One region of the Variovorax sp. 01N425 genome, then DNA from elsewhere that is predicted to be linked to it. Evidence: riboswitches for the same ligand, from Rfam matches in the RefSeq annotation. Region 1 holds a riboswitch; the other holds the start of a gene.
The links. A riboswitch is a leader RNA that binds a small molecule or an ion and turns the genes downstream of it on or off. The one in region 1 is predicted to bind glycine.
Positions count from the first base shown of each region.

Region 2: another riboswitch for glycine. It lies ahead of AC1DSC_RS29055 (D-amino acid dehydrogenase); the one in region 1 lies ahead of gcvT (glycine cleavage system aminomethyltransferase GcvT).

Region 1 covers NZ_JBFTRJ010000012.1:29,749-33,730, forward strand. Annotated here, with positions in the region: gene AC1DSC_RS21450 (TRAP transporter large permease) at 1-641, shown strand, start outside; gene AC1DSC_RS21455 (hypothetical protein) at 794-1,342, shown strand; glycine riboswitch at 1,374-1,464, shown strand; glycine riboswitch at 1,477-1,592, shown strand; gene gcvT (glycine cleavage system aminomethyltransferase GcvT) at 1,638-2,816, shown strand; gene gcvH (glycine cleavage system protein GcvH) at 2,863-3,234, shown strand; gene gcvP (aminomethyl-transferring glycine dehydrogenase) at 3,284-3,982, shown strand, end outside.
Region 2 covers NZ_JBFTRJ010000021.1:83,649-87,630, reverse strand. Annotated here, with positions in the region: gene AC1DSC_RS29060 (FIST signal transduction protein) at 1-230, shown strand, start outside; gene AC1DSC_RS29055 (D-amino acid dehydrogenase) at 257-1,558, opposite strand; glycine riboswitch at 1,649-1,755, opposite strand; gene rfbB (dTDP-glucose 4,6-dehydratase) at 1,983-3,065, shown strand; gene rfbD (dTDP-4-dehydrorhamnose reductase) at 3,062-3,952, shown strand.

The sequences.
Region 1 (3,982 bases):
AGGCCGGCTGGGCGCTGCTGATGCCCGTCATCATCCTGGGCGGCATCTACGGCGGCATCTTCACGCCGACCGAAGCCTCGGCCGTGGCGGTGTTCTATGCGCTGGTGGTGGGCGTGGTGATCTACCGCGAGATCAAGCCCAAGGACCTGTACGTGATCCTGCGCAAGTCGGTGCTGTCGTCGGCGGTGATCATGTTCATCATCGCCAACGCGGGCCTGTTCGCGTTCCTGATCACGCGCGCGGGGGTGCCCGACGCCATCGGCCACTGGCTGCAGGAAGTGCTGAAGTCGCCCGCGATGTTCCTTCTGGGCGTGAACGCGGCGCTGTTCATCATCGGCATGTTCATCGAGACCAGCGCGGCCATCATCGTGCTCGCGCCCATCCTTGCGCCGGTGGCGGTGCACTTCGGCATCGACCCGGTGCACTTCGGGCTCATCATGGTGGTGAACCTCGCCCTGGGCATGATCACCCCGCCCTTCGGCGTGAACCTGTTCGCGGCCTGCACGGTGGCGCGCATCTCGCTGGACCGGATCGTGAAGTACCTGGTGCCCTTCGTGCTCGTGATCCTGGCCTGCCTGCTGGTGATCACCTACGTGCCGTGGATATCGCTGGCGCTGCGCGACCTGGTGTATGCCAAGTAGCTGAGACGGCGCGAAAAACAAGGAAGAAACGGCAGCCTGTTCGCAGGCTGCTTTTTTTTTGCGCTGCCGGGGCGCTGTAAGGCAAACGTTTCATGAAGATGTCACCGCTTGCAACGATGCTTCAGCCCTCGATCCCCAAAAGCTGTGGCGCCATGTTTCCCACCAAGACCGACAAGGCACGCGACGAACTCCAGGGCCGCCAGCGCACGCTGAGCCAGCGCGAGCGCGCCTTGCTGCTGATGGCAGACGGCCGGCGTTCGCTGACCGATTTCAGCCCGCTGTTCGCCAGCCGCACCGAAGCCGAGCAGGCGATCCAGGCGCTGATGCGCCAGGGCTATCTGCAGGACGCGCAGCCGGTGGCTGCCGCGGCGGCGCAGGCCGCGGCCCAGCCGCCCGCCCCGGTACCCGCGGCCGACCCGATCCAACTCGCCACCGCCGCCGACAACTTCGACGGCAAGCGCTCCCTGGCCACCACGCGCATGTTCCTGTTCGACATCTGCGAGCGCATGTTCGTGCGGCGCGACCCCAAGTTCGCGCTGCAGATGCGCGATGCCCTGCGCGAGGCGCGCGACCGCGGCGCGATGCTGACCATCGCCGCGCTGATGCTCACCGAGGTCGAGAAAACCGCCGGCGCCGAGCGGGCCGAATCGCTGCGCGAGCGCATCGACCGGCTGCTGCCGCCGGCCGAGACCGTGCACTGAGCCGCAGACCGGCCGCCCGCGATCCACTACACTCCCATGGTCAGGAGAGAGCCCCGCCAGCCGGGGCCGCCGAAGGCGCAGGGGTTTCCCGAACGCTCAGGCAAAAGGACTGACACAGCGTTGGCGCATGCCGGCGCTTCCTTGCTGGAGAGAGGCTGTTGCTTGCATCGACGCGATGCGCCGGCCCACCGAAGGAGCAAACCCCGATCGTGGGGCGAATCTCTCAGGTAAAGCGGACAGCAGGGGTGGCCCATGGCTCGCGCCATGGAATTCGTCTGCCCCTTTGGAGTGCCCCGTGGCCGCTTCCTCCGATTCCTCTTCCGCCGAACAACTCCTGAAGACCCCGCTGTACGGCCTGCACGTGGAGCTCGGTGCCCGCATGGTGCCCTTTGCAGGCTATTCGATGCCGGTGCAATACCCCGCCGGCCTCATGGCCGAGCACAGGCACACGCGCAACGCCGCCGGCCTGTTCGACATCTCGCACATGGGCCAGCTGCGCCTGGTCGGACCGGACGCCGCGGCCGCCTTTGAAACCCTGATGCCGGTCGACGTGATCGACCTTGCGCCCGGCAAGCAGCGCTACGGGCTGCTGCTGAACGACGAGGGCGGCATCCTCGACGACCTGATGTTCTTCAACGAAGGCCACGGCTCGATCTTCGTGATCGTCAACGGCGCCTGCAAGGTGGCGGACATCGCCCACATCCAGCAGAAGATCGGCGCACGCTGCGATGTGCAGCCCATGCCCGACCACGCGCTGCTCGCGCTGCAGGGCCCGCAGGCGGCCGCGGTGCTGGCGCGGCTGTCGCCGGGCATCGAGCGCTTCGTGTTCATGACCGGCGGCGCGGTGCAGATCGGCGGCATTCCGGCCTTTGCCACGCGCAGCGGCTACACCGGCGAAGACGGCTTCGAGATCTCGGTGGCCGGCCAGAATGCCGAGGCGCTGGCCCGCCTGCTGCTGGCCCAGCCCGAGGTCGAGCCCATTGGCCTGGGCGCGCGCAATTCGCTGCGGCTGGAAGCGGGGCTGTGCCTCTACGGCAACGACATCGACACCACCACCACGCCGGTCGAGGCCTCGCTCAACTGGGCGATCCAGAAGGTCCGCCGCACCGGCGGCGCGCGCGAAGGCGGCTTTCCGGGCGCGGCCCGGGTGCTGGCCCAGCTCGCCGCCGCCACGGCCGGCGCCGCGGGCCACACCGACCACGACACGCTGAAGCGCAAGCGCGTCGGCCTCGTGGCGCTGGAACGCGTTCCGGTGCGCGACGGCACGGTGCTGCAGTCCTTCGAAGGCAAGGACATCGGCTTTGTCACGAGCGGCCTGCTCGGCCCGACGGCCGACCGCCCGATCGCCATGGGCTACGTGGCCACCGCGTATTCCGAGCCCGGCACGCGCGTGCAGGCCATCGTGCGCGGCAAGCCGGTGCCGATGGAAGTCTCGACGCTGCCTTTCGTGCCGACGCGCTACTACCGCGGCTAGGCGCTGCGCCCCCGATCATCTTTTTTTCCACGAGGAGTTTTCCACCATGAGCATCAAGTACACCAAGGACCACGAATGGGTCTCGGCCGAAGGCAGCGCAGCCACCGTCGGCATCACCGTGCATGCGCAGGACGCGCTCGGCGACGTGGTCTTTGTCGACCTGCCCGAAGTCGGCAAGACCTTTGCCCAGGGCGAGGTGGCCGGTGTCGTCGAATCGGTCAAGGCCGCAGCCGATGTGTTCATGCCCGTGTCGGGCGAGATCACCGAAGTGAACGAAGCCCTGCGCGCCGATCCCTCGCTCGCCAACACCGACCCGCTGGCCGCCGGCTGGTTCTTCAAGGTCAAGCTCAGCGAGCCCGCGCAGCTCGACGCGCTGCTCGACGCGGCCAGCTACGACAAGTTCGCTGCCGAGTCCTGATCCGCCGAGTTCGCAAGCCGCCTTTTCCTCATCCCGAGCCTTCACCGCCATGCCGATTCCCGCCCTTCCCTCTTTGCAACAACTGGAGAACGCCGAAGAGTTTCTCGCCCGCCACATCGGCATCGATGCGGCGGACGAGGCGCGCATGCTGCCGGTGATCGGTTCGGAAACGCGCGCCGAGCTCATCGACGGCATCGTGCCCGCAGCCATCCGCCGCGCCAAGCCGATGCGGCTGCCGGCGCCCGCCACCGAGGCCGATGCACTGGCCGAGCTCAAGGCGATCGCGGCAAAGAACAAGGTCTTCAGGAGCTTCATCGGCCAGGGCTACTACGGCACGCACACGCCGGGCGTCATCCTGCGCAACGTGCTCGAGAACCCCGCCTGGTACACGGCCTACACGCCCTACCAGGCCGAGATTTCGCAGGGCCGCATGGAAGCGCTGCTCAACTTCCAGACCATGGTGTGCGACCTCACGGGCATGGCCATCGCCAATGCCTCGATGCTCGACGAAGCCACGGCGGCAGCCGAGGCGATGACGCTCGCCAAGCGCAGCGTCAAGAGCAAGAGCAACGTGTTCCTGGTGTCGGGCGACTGCCATCCGCAGACCATCGAGGTCATCAAGACGCGCGCCGCGCCGCTGGGCATCGAGGTGAAGGTGAGCACCGTGTCCGAGACGCTGCCGCACCTGATGGTGAGCGGCGAATTCTTCGGCGTGCTCGCGCAGTACCCCGCCACCACCGGCCACGTG
Region 2 (3,982 bases), on a different contig from region 1:
GGGAGGCCGAAGCGGCGCCGCATCCGGCGCGCCGCATCGCGGGCGCGGTGTACGTGAGCTGCTCGGGACGCGGCGGGCCGCATTTCGGCGCGCCGGGCGCCGAGCTGCAGATCGTGCGGCATGCGCTGGGCGACGTGCCGCTGGTCGGCTTCTTCGCCGCAGGCGAGATCGCGCGCCACCACCTGTACGGCTACACCGGCGTGCTGACGGTGTTCACCAGCAAGGACTGAGTCTCCCTCGCCCTGCCTGCCGGCATTCAGGCCGGCTGCAGCACGCGCGCTGCCGGCGCAGGCATGCCGGTGAACGCAAAGTCGACCTCGGGCGCGAGTCCGCTCACGATGCGCGCAATCGACTTGCCCGAGCCGCAGGCATGCGTCCAGCCGAGCGTGCCGTGGCCGGTGTTGAGGAACAGGTTCGGCAGTTTCGTCTTGCCGATCAGCGGCACGTTGCTTGGCGTCGCGGGGCGCAGGCCGGTCCAGAACTGGGCCTGCGTGGTGTCGCCGGCACCCGGAAAGAGCTCCTCGACGCGCCGCACGATCGCCTCGCAGCGCACGCGGTTCAGGTCGCGGTCGTAGCCGTTGAGCTCGGCCGTGCCGGCAATGCGCAGGCGGTCGCCGGAAGCCGAGGTGTAGCGCGAGAACACGAGCTTGAACTCGTCGTCGGTCAGCGAGACCTGGTGCGCCCTGGAGGCGTCCTTCACCGGCAGCGTCACCGAGTAGCCCTTGGCCGGATAGATCGGCAGCCGAATGCCCAGCGGCGCGGCAACGATCGGGCTCAGCGAACCCATCGCGAGCACGAAGGCGTCGCCGCGGATGCGCTGGAAGCGGCCTTCGCTGTCGGTGGCTTCGACATGATCGATGCGGCCGCCGGCCTCACGCAGCGCGGTCACCGTGTGGCTCATGAGGAACTTCACGCCCGCTGCGGCCGCGCGCTTTGCCAGCTCGCGTGCAAAAAGATTCGCGTCGCCGGACTCGTCCTCCGCCGTGTAGGTGGCACCCGCCAGCTTCGGGCGGATGTGGGCGAGGGCGGGCTCGATCTTCACGGCTTCGTCGGCCGAGATCACCTGGCGTTCGCAACCCAATGCGCGCATCTGCTCGGCGGGCTGGAGGGCGCCGTCGAACTCCTTCTGCGTCGTATAGAAGTGCAGGATGCCCTGCGTGCGCTGGTCGTATTGGAGGCCGGCGTCGGCACGCAGCTGCTGCAGCACCTCGCGGCTGTAGGTGCCCAGGCGCACGATCTGCTCGATGTTGTGCCGGGTGCGCGCCGGCGTGCATTCGCGCAGGAACTGCAGGCCCCAGAGCCATTGGCGCATGTCGGCGCGGATGCGAAAGAGCAGCGGAGCGTCTTCCTTGCCGAGCCATTGCAGCACCTTGAGCGGCGCGCTCGGGTTGGCCCAGGGTTCGGCATGGCTGACGGAGATCTGCCCGCCGTTGGCAAAGCTGGTTTCGGCGGCCGGCGTGGCCTGCCGGTCGATCACGGTCACCTCGTGGCCGAGTTGCTGGAGGTAGTAAGCAGAAGTCACGCCGAGCAGGCCGGCGCCAAGAACGATCACACGCATTTCAAGTACCTTTGAAGATTGGCACTTGAACGGCGGACTTGGTGTGCTACTGATTCAATAGCAAGCAACCGGACGAACGCCGTCCAAGTTGCCGCTCCCCCTGTCCTTGGTACCTGAGAGATTCACCTGTTGCACCTTGCAACGGGTTTGCTCCTTCGGTGCATCACGCGAGGTGATGGCTCTCCAGACGGCTTGTCAGTTGATGCAGTACGTGCCACGCAACTCTTTGAAAGAACTTCAAGGAATCTGTGGGCCAACCTGAGCGTTTATGGGAGTTTGCGCCTTCGGTGAAGTAGTAATAGGTACTACTCGCTCTCCTGCAGTGAAACGATTGTAGGCGGGGACCGCAAAGCCGCCAACCATGAATTTTGACAATTCGGACCAATGGGATAATTGTCATTGATTCGAAACTTCGGGGAGACTCATGATCCTGGTAACCGGCGGCGCGGGCTTTATCGGCGCCAACTTCGTACTCGACTGGCTGGCGCAGAGCGACGAGCCTGTCGTGAACCTCGACAAGCTGACCTATGCCGGCAACCTCGAGACGCTCGCGTCTCTCAAGGGCGACCCGCGGCACATCTTCGTGCAGGGCGACATCGGCGACAGCGCGCTGGTCGACCGCCTCCTGGCCGAGCACAAACCGCGCGCCATCGTGAACTTTGCTGCGGAATCGCACGTCGATCGCTCCATTCACGGCCCCGAGGACTTCGTGCAGACCAACGTGCTGGGCACCTTCCGCCTGCTCGAGTCCGTGCGCGGCCACTGGAGCGCGCTGCCGGCCGAGCAGAAAGCCGCCTTCCGCTTCCTGCACGTGTCGACCGACGAGGTCTACGGCTCGCTCTCCAAGACCGACCCCGCCTTCACCGAAGAAAACAAGTACGAGCCCAACAGCCCCTACTCGGCCAGCAAGGCCGCGAGCGACCACCTCGTGCGCGCCTGGCACCACACCTACGGCCTGCCGGTCGTCACCACCAACTGCTCCAACAACTACGGGCCCTTCCACTTCCCCGAGAAGCTCATCCCGCTGATGATCGTCAACGCCCTGGCCGGCAAGCCGCTGCCCGTGTATGGCGACGGCATGCAGGTGCGCGACTGGCTCTACGTGAAGGACCACTGCAGCGCCATCCGCCGCGTGCTCGAAGCCGGCCGGCTCGGCGAGACCTACAACGTCGGCGGCTGGAACGAGAAGCCCAACATCGAGATCGTCAACACCGTCTGCGCGCTGCTCGACGAACTGCGCCCGCGCGCCGACGGCAAGCCCTACAAAGAGCAGATCAGCTACGTCACCGACCGCCCCGGCCACGACCGGCGCTACGCCATCGATGCGCGCAAGCTCGAGCGCGAACTCGGCTGGAAGCCCGCCGAAACCTTCGACAGCGGCATCCGCAAGACCGTCGAGTGGTACCTGGCCCATGGCGAATGGGTGCGCAACGTGCAAAGCGGCGCTTACCGCGAATGGGTCGAGAAGCAATACGACGCCGCCCCCGCGGCCAAGGCTGCGGCATGAAGCTGCTGCTGCTGGGCAAGGGCGGCCAGGTCGGCTGGGAGCTGCAACGCAGCCTCGCGCCGCTGGGCGAGCTGGTTGCGCTCGACTTCGACAGCACAGACTTCAACGCCGACTTCAGCCGCCCCGAGCAACTGGCCGACACCGTACTCAAGGTGCGCCCCGACGTTATCGTCAATGCCGCGGCCCACACCGCCGTCGACAAGGCCGAGAGCGAGCCCGAGTTCGCGCGCAAGCTCAACGCCACCTCGCCCGGCGTGGTGGCCGAGGCCGCGCAGCAGATCGGCGCGCTCATGGTGCACTACTCCACCGACTACGTCTTCGACGGCAGCGGCAGCACGCCCTGGAAAGAAGACGACGCCACCGGCCCCCTCAGCGTGTACGGCCGCACCAAGCTCGAAGGCGAACAACTGGTGGCCAGGCACTGCGCGAAGCACCTGATCTTCCGCACCAGCTGGGTCTATGCCGCGCGCGGCGGCAACTTTGCCAAGACCATGCTGCGCATCGCCGAGGAGCGCGATCGCCTGACCGTCATCAACGACCAGTTCGGCGCGCCCACCGGTGCCGAGCTGCTGGCCGACGTCACGGCGCATGCCATCCGCGCCACGCTGCAGGACCCGGCCAAGGCCGGCCTGTATCACGCGGTGGCCGGCGGCGAGACCACCTGGCACGGTTATGCGCGCTTCGTGATCGAGCAGGCCAAGGCGGCCGGCGTCGAACTCAAGGCCGGACCCGAAGCCGTCGACCCCGTGCCCACCAGCGCCTTCCCCACGCCCGCGACGCGCCCCGCCAACTCGCGCCTGGACACGCGCAAGCTGCAGACCACCTTCGGCCTGGTGCTGCCGCACTGGCAGCAGGGCGTGGCCCGCATGCTGCGCGAGACCCTTTGACAAGCGAAGCAAGCAAGCAAGAAGCGGAGA